DNA from 2 places in the Acetobacterium sp. KB-1 genome. Region 2 is predicted to be linked to the other one. Evidence: riboswitches for the same ligand, from Rfam matches in the RefSeq annotation. Region 2 holds a riboswitch; the other holds the start of a gene.
The links. Region 2 has a riboswitch for cobalamin ahead of DOZ58_RS14080 (ECF transporter S component). Riboswitches for the same ligand answer to the same signal wherever they lie in the genome.
Positions count from the first base shown of each region.

Region 1: another riboswitch for cobalamin. It lies ahead of DOZ58_RS10200 (hypothetical protein); the one in region 2 lies ahead of DOZ58_RS14080 (ECF transporter S component).

Region 1 is NZ_CP030040.1:2,201,627-2,205,839, forward strand. It holds gene DOZ58_RS10190 (GyrI-like domain-containing protein) at 1-364, opposite strand, end outside; gene DOZ58_RS10195 (YafY family protein) at 435-1,337, opposite strand; gene DOZ58_RS10200 (hypothetical protein) at 1,426-2,094, opposite strand; cobalamin riboswitch at 2,249-2,435, opposite strand; gene DOZ58_RS10205 (encapsulin-associated ferritin-like protein) at 2,669-3,016, shown strand; gene DOZ58_RS10210 (family 1 encapsulin nanocompartment shell protein) at 3,041-3,829, shown strand; gene DOZ58_RS10215 (nitric oxide reductase activation-like protein) at 3,986-4,213, opposite strand, start outside.
Region 2 is NZ_CP030040.1:3,044,635-3,048,847, reverse strand. It holds gene pabB (aminodeoxychorismate synthase component I) at 1-1,180, opposite strand, end outside; gene DOZ58_RS14085 (aminodeoxychorismate/anthranilate synthase component II) at 1,174-1,761, opposite strand; cobalamin riboswitch at 2,010-2,178, shown strand; gene DOZ58_RS14080 (ECF transporter S component) at 2,298-2,831, shown strand; gene DOZ58_RS14075 (alpha-ribazole-5-phosphate synthase) at 2,929-3,660, shown strand; gene DOZ58_RS14070 (aromatic acid exporter family protein) at 3,781-4,213, opposite strand, start outside.

The DNA.
Region 1 (4,213 bases), 840 kb from region 2:
TCATATCCCAAAGCTTCACCCATAAGTCGCCAACGGCCTGCTGCACATCACCATGGACAACAAATTTTGCATAGTTACCAGGTGCAATGCTTACGGTTTCAACCCGCTCTGATTGCGAAGCTGCAGCATCAACTTCACAACCAACCACCACGTCATAAGTGCCGGCCACACCATTTTCATAATTGGTATAAAGACCAATACATTTCTCATTTTTTCTGCCGGTCAGGGAGGCTTCAATTCCTTCCCCATAAAAACGCTGCCAGGTGGCACCAATTTTTTCAACCATCTGGGGATCGGTATTACTGGTGCGTATTTTCAGCCCCGCCACTTGCTTTTCTGTTAGTTGTACCAATTCATAATCCATTTGTGTATACCTCTTTCTAACTTATTAATAAATTCAGTATACACCCTTTAACCTGACACCTAATGTCATATTAAAGATATTTTTTAAGACCATCTTCCAATTTTTTCTTAATTGCCTCCCGCAACCACTGGGGTTCTAACACCTCAGCAGCATCACCATAAGAAAGAATATAGCCATACACCCAGCCATCCTCGGGCAAGCGGCTCGCTACCACAAAGGACCCATCCTGATTTTTTGTGATCGCGGCCGGATCAAATTCATCATAGATCCGAAACGCCATGCTCGCGTCAATTCTCAGGATCAACCTGATTTGGGAAGCGCTTATCTCCGGTTTTTCAAAAACAGGGCCCTCCGGCAGGGTCCGGGAAAAAGCCTCCGATAACTGCCGGAGCTGCCTGATCCGACTGACCTTGAAAAAGCGCAACGCCTCTTTACTTAAACAGAATCCATAAACATACCAGGACTGCCCCTTAAACAAGAGCTTTAGCGGTTCAATAGTGCGCCCGGTCTTTTCTCCGGTCGCACTAAAGTAGTCAAAAGCAATTCTGTTTTTTTCAAGGATGGCGTTTTTCAGCACATTAAATTTTTCCCGTTCATCGCTATCACCGCCCCAATGGGAAAAGTCGACTTCAATCCAGTCGGCATCTTTTTTTTCAAACAGGGTCGCCAGTTTTCTCAGCACCGGATCGACCTCCGGTCCGTTTAGCACATTCATCCCCTGTAGCGATGCCAGCAGATTGACCTGTTCCTTTTCTGAAAGCAGTGATTTTTTAATCACGTAGTTATCCAGCAGCCGAATTCCTCCACCCTTACCTTTTTCAGCATAAACAGGAATCCCAGCCGCACTTAGAGACTCCACATCCCGGTAAATGGTACGCTGAGACACTTCAAAGTAGTCGGCTAATTCGCTCGCCGTTATCTTTTTCTTTTCAAATAAAATATAGACCATTTCTAGCAATCGATTGATTTGCATTGTCATTATCCTTTGTCGTTTTGTCTTCTATTTTATCACAATTTTGTCGCAAATGGCACTTCTATAAAAGATCGCGCGCTGTTTGCCTTCACCCAACACTTGCCATCTTTTTTTCGTCGTCCGTCATCTTTTCCTCTCTGGCAATGCAGCCATCGATGCTGCACGCTGCACAATCGCAATAATTTTGAAAATCATCAAAGAGAATCCCGGAAGAACTGTAGACAGGACGCATAATGTAGCCTTTACCCATCTTTAGTCCGATCTGCAGGGAGGCACTGCCAAAGCTGTCAAAAATAGCTTTGCTATCCTGAATTGCCCAATCCTGGATCAGACCGGGATTCGCTATTCCCACCTGCTTAAGATGATTGTCTTCCCGAACTGCCGCTTTCAAGTGCTTCATGGCACCATACATAATTGGCAACTTAAGCGACTGCAAAAAATAATGTTCAATCTGGTGAAGCTTTGTTGGCATTTCACCGATTGTCAACAAATACAAAAACACCTGTTCGTGGTCTTTTAACAAATAATGAAGGGTTTTGCTCTTGTACTTAATCCCATCCATCACAACTAAATGCTTCGAAAACGTCTCAACCGGACAGGCTTTAATGATCGCCATCGGTTTTATCTGGTTTCTTAAAAGCTCCACCGCATTTTGGTATTCATCATAAACTGGTGAATCACATGTTAATTTCATTTTTTTCATCAGCATCGGCATATTGACATCAACCGGTAACTCTATTATCCTAATTTTTTCCATCTCTTCCTCTTTCTCGACATCTACAAAAAGCTAAAAAAACCTTTTTAAAAGGTTTACAAAATGTGTGCCATATTTTTGTCCAGATAAGGGAAAAAATTTCTCCAAATCCTGTATTTCTAAATGGTCTCACACGTTGTAGCCTTCTTTGAAGCTTCAAACATCTTAACCATTTGGAAATATCCTGACTTGGCGGGGCTTGTTGCAAACGGCCTTCTCGGATAACCCAATGACCACCTGCACCCATGATCGCCTTACAGTAGCAAAGAAACTGTTGCGGATTCCCACCGCATTCCTTCTGTCATGGTTTGACTCTATACTAATCTAAAACGTATTTTTTGGCAAGGGTTTATTCTGACCGATCATAGTAATTTCCTGAGCGTAATCAGGATGATCTTTTTTAGCATTAGCGCCTGCTATCTACCCATTGATACAATACACATTGATTCTTTAAAAATCTTAATCGCTTTCACTTAAACTAACAATTTTTTGCAAAGATAACATAAATCCTGTTAGTCTACAATCATTTGGGTATAATTATTATATATCCAATATTTAGAAGGTAGGAGGAAATTTTATGGCACAGTATCATGAACCAATTGAATTATTAGATGAAAAAACGATGAACATCACTCGGGCCATCAATAGTTTAAAAGAAGAATTAGAAGCTGTTGATTGGTATAACCAACGCGTGGCAGCAACGAGTGATCCTGAATTAAAAGGAATTATGGCGCATAACCGGGACGAAGAAATTGAACACGCCTGCATGGCCATTGAATGGTTAAGACGAAATATGGACAAATGGGATGAAGAACTGCGAACGTACCTGTTTGTCGATGGTTCAATTCTGGAAGCCGAAGAAAATGAAGCGGCACCCGAGTCTGTAAATATATCCGGTATCCATATCGGTGATTTAAAAAAATAACGCGCATTAATCAAGGAGGAAAAAATGTTAAAAAGAGAAATCGCACCCTTAACTCAACTCGCCTGGAGCGAAATTGATGGCCGAGCGGAAGCCGTGTTAAAAAGTCGATTAACAGCAAGAAAGGCCGTCACGGTAAATGGACCGAAAGGTCTTGATTTTACTAGCGTATCGGAAGGTCGACTCGAATTAATTAATGACGATGAAAACCTTGTTAAAACCGGTGTTTTCAAGATCAAACCACTTGTTGAAGCAAGAATAAGCTTCACCTTAAACCGTTGGGAGATGGATAACCTGACGCGTGGTGCCAAGGATATTGATTTAACTAATCTGGAAGAAGCTGTCCAAAGAATTGCCGAGTTTGAAGAAACGGTCGTGTATAAAGGCTTTGAAGCTGGTCAGATTAAAGGTCTGGAATCGGTAACCGTTAATGAAAAAATACCCTTTGGTAAAACAGACTCCCAAATTATGGAAGCAATCTCAAAAGGCCTGGTTACACTAAGAGAAAAATTTGAAGCCGGTCCCTTTGTATTAATTGTTGGTGAGGTGGCTTATAATCGTCTCAATATAAGCTCTCATGGGTATCCGCTGATTAAACAGATCGAAGCCCTCATTGGTGGAAAAATACTATTAAGCACCGTTCTTGATGGCGCTTTTCTGATCCCTTATGATAATCCAAACTTTGAACTGACCATCGGACAGGATTTTGCCATCGGTTTTGAATCTTATGATAAAGAAAATGTCAAACTGTTTATCACCGAAAGCTTTACCTTCCGCGCGTTGGACGAAAATATTATTATTTCCTATACGCTATAAGCGTTTCCCATCGTTTTATCAATCAGGAGCGTCAATCGATCTTATTACAAAACGGTTTGATCTTTTTATGGCGGAGGATAACAATTATAGGATAACAAAATAGTACCAAAAAAACCGCTAAGACATCAAGCAGTTGATGCTTAGCGGTTTTATTTTTTAACTTACAATAATTTGCTTTAAATACTTAATAACCAAATCAGCAAAGCGGTTAATGTCTTTAATATAGGCAAAATCCTTGCCATAGATCAGCTTTTCAGCCATCAGATCCTGCTCTTTTCCGGTGAAGACCCCCAGTACCATAATACCCTGTTGGCGGGCCGTTCGAACTTCCCGGGCGGTGTCAGAAATAGCCACCCGACCCCGATAGGCCTGGGTTAAACTATT
Region 2 (4,213 bases):
CGGTATAAATGTTTCGCTGGGTGGGCTCCAGTTCATCAATAATCTCCATCGCCCGGATCTTCGGTGCCCCGGTAATCGAACCGCCGGGGAAAGTGGCTTTGACACAATCGATGGCATCGAGGTTGTCCTTTAATTCGGCCGTAACGGTTGAGACCAGGTGAAAAACGGTCTGATAAGTTTCTAACTTAAACAATTCCGGAACCTTAACGGTGCCGGTTTTAGCAATTTTTCCCAGATCATTGCGCTCCAGATCGACAATCATTAGCAGTTCGGCTTTATCCTTTTCGCTGTTAACCAGAGTCTCCCGATTAGCGGCATCTTCCGCAGCGGTTTTGCCCCGGGGCATCGTCCCTTTAATCGGTCGGGTTTCAATGTTTCGACCCTGAACCAGAATAAAACGCTCCGGGGAACTGGAAACAATCTGTCCTTCTCCAAAATCAATGTAACTGGCAAAGGGAGCCGGGTTAATTTTTCTGAGTTCGCTGTATAATTCCAGTGGGCTAAGCTGTAAATCAGCGTTAAAGCGCTGAGTCAGATTTGTCTGGTAAATATCTCCCGCTAAAATGTATTCGTGAACTGCATCCAGTGCCTTCATATACTCCGGCTTGGTGAAATTACCCCGAAATTCAACATTCTCATTAATTTTAAAGTCTGTACGAATGGCAATTTTGGGATCGCCGACAAATTTTGCGGCTAACCGGCTGATGATATCCGCTTCATTTTCTTCGATTCCCAGGGCGGCCACATAGGTCTTACCTTCTTTATGATCAATAATCACAATGCCATCATAAAAACCCATATAACAATCGGGGATCCCCACATCATCCACGGCACTGCGGGGAAATACTTCCAGATGATGACAGAGATCATAGCCAAAATAACCCACTGCCCCACCTAAAAAAGGAAACGGGGATGGATAATCCATTTTATACTTTTTTAAGAGCTTTTGCAGTTCATCAAAAGGATCTCCCGTAAGCGTTTTCGTCGCTGTTTTGGTTTTAACGGTAATGGCGTCCGCTTTGCTTTTAAAGACCAGAAACGGGTTCCCACCGATAAATGAATAGCGTCCCAGACTGTCCGGGTCTCTGCCGCTGTCTAAAAAGAAACTATAGGGCTCATCTTTGAATAGAAGATAGCACTCAAAACTGCTTAAGTCGGTTTTTATTTCTTGTATTAACATCGCACACCATTTTCTTTTGTCGATTGATAAAAGTTATCCAATAATTCCATCCCCATTTCGGTAAGAATCGCTTCAGGATGAAACTGAACCCCTTCGATGTGGTAGTCTTTATGTCGCATACCCATGATCTCATTTTGATCAGTTCGGGCGGTGATCTCAAAAAAATCCGGTATTTCCTGATTTTCAACCACCAAAGAATGGTAGCGCGTCACCTTCAGGGGATTATTAAGACCATCAAACACGCCGGCATTGTCATGGGAGATGGCATGGACTTTGCCATGAACCGGTTCCAGAGCTTTTTTAATCTTACAGCCAAAGGCCTGACCGATGATCTGGTGGCCCAGACAAATACCCAGGATCGGGATTTCACCCTTAAAACGGTGCACCACATCCAGACAGATTCCGGATTCGTTGGGGGTGCATGGCCCCGGTGATAAGACAATCATCGACGGTGCCATCGCGGCAATCTCGTCCAGGGTAATCTTATCGTTTCTCTTTACAATCACCGTTGCATTCAGTTTTTCCAGATACTGAACCAAATTATAGGTGAAAGAATCATAGTTGTCGATCATTAGAATCAATTTTTATACCTCTTAGTATTAGTCATTTTGTAAAGCATTGTACCATACTCCAAGGATTCAATACAATGAATTATAGCAGCAATATTTGGCCGCGATTTTTTTATCGCCGCTTTTTTTTCGCGGTTGATTTAAGCTAGAATTTACCCTCGACGCGATCATCTTTTAACGATTACTTTACTTTTTCTTTCCCTTAATTATTTACAATTTCAATTTGACAAATTGATCTCTGATGTGCTATTATTTGCTCAAGTAAATAAAGCTTTTTTGGTGCCTTGAAAAAGGAGAATAGGGAAACAGGTTAAAATCCTGTAGGGACCCACCACTGTAAAGTCGAGCACAAGTCATGACCACCTCACGGGAAGGGACAAACTGCGATGAAGCTGACTCAGGAGACCTGCCAGAAATGATTCCATTTGGACGACGGTAAAGTTCACATCTAAATTAGATGTGAACTTTTTTATTTAATTAAATCGACCTATCCAAATTTTCTTTTCATCGCCATAGAAATGCTTTATAATAAAATTAAGGAGTATCACATGAAAATCAACACGCGACAACTCGTTTTTATGGCGCTTTTAATTGCCCTCTCTTTTGTAGGAGCCCAGTTAAAAGTTTTTGGCACGATTGCCTTCGATTCACTGCCGGCCTTTTTGGGCACCCTGTTGATGGGACCTCTGGCTGGCGCAATTATTGCTATTATCGGTCATCTTTTAACCGCGCTTACCTCAGGATTCCCAATGACCCTACCCGTTCACCTTGCTATTGGTCTGGGGATGGGGCTGATCATGGTGGCCACCTGGTATACTTATGTTTTTGTTAAAAAGGCCGCAAATGAAATCGTCGCCCTGATCGTCAACGTTATCGTTGCCGCTATCTGCAACGGCCCGATCCTACTTTTACTCTGTTCGCCGCTTTTAATCCCCATGTTAACCTGGCCCGGAGTAATTGCAATGATGTTTCCCCTGGCTCTGGTGGGTGGAATCAATGCCCTGATTGCGGCCCTTGTCTTTAAAGCATTACCCCTATCGGTTAAAAATCAGGTATCTTCGGCAACTTCGGCTCAGGCATAAACTTAAGCTCCGCTAGAACCTGATTCTTAAATGACGAAGTAACTCACAAAATACATGGCACTTACGTTATTATAAAAACCCCCGAATGGAGGACCGTATGAAAACTTATCAATATCGTGACCTATCCGTCATTGAGCTTCCTGATTCCCTCCTGGTCACTGCCTGCGACAGTAGCGGTGGCGTCGGGGAAAAGCCCGGGGATGAACTGTGTGTTGCCACCAAGTACATTTCTGTTTTTGCTGCCCGGGTATGTCTTTTTGAACTGCTGGCCTGTGGCGCCCAGATCATCGGTCTTTCCAACACCATCGTCGGAGAAATGCACCCCACCGGCGAAGCTCTGATTAAAGGTATTCGGGAAGAATTGGAACGAGCCGGTATCGGAGATCTGCCCATTAATGGTTCGACCGAAGAAAATTTCAAAACCAGCATGACCGGTTTTGGCATTTTTGTACTCGGAATGGCCAATCGGTTGCGAATCACTCCCTCAGTATCTGCAGATGTGGTGATCTGCATCGGTAAACCCAAATATGTCAGTGCCCTTATTCTCGATGGCGATCCGGAAATCGCCAATTATCAGGATCTCAAGACCTTAGTTAAGAACCCTGCCGTAAATGAGATCGTTCCCTGCGGTTCCAAAGGGATTTTATACGAAGCCAACACGCTTGCCAATATTTACCAGCTCCAATTTGAACAATTACCTAATGATCTGAATGTAGTGGATTCTTCCGGCCCGGCAACCACCGTAATTGCCAGCATCAAGCCCTCAGCCCTATCCGGACTGGCTGCCATCTTTAAGGATAAGCTGACCATTATTGGTTATTTCAGATAACAAAATATTTGCAAATAAAAAAAGACCACCTGGTATTAAGGGTGGTCTCTTTTTTAAGGGGAGGGGTAATTATATTTTAGTTAATCTAGACGTCACAAAAATCCAGAATAAACGTAAAATCTAGGGTTTGAATATCATATACAACAGGTTTGACACTTTAAATTTTTTATAACCGCTGTCCGGTTTTTCTTCGACCGTGACCAACTCTTTTTCCGCCTCTGTTTGGCTTTCATCCGGGTTTTTATCACATTCCGGCAATTTAATAAAGCGATTGATTAAAAACGCCACAACGATACCAAATACCGTTTCCAGAAGTCTTAAAAGGGCCAGCATATAGGTACCCGTATCCTGAGGATAGGTGGTCATTAAAATGAGAAAAACCACACAGGTAATAACGATAGCACCCGACTTGTTAATTGTATTACACAGATAAATCAGTCCCATAATTCCTAACGGAATGATGAAAACATAGGCGTATTGATATGGGATTAAACGAGCAATAAAAATACCCAACATTCCCGCTACACCTCCAAAGAGGGTTCCCAATATCCGA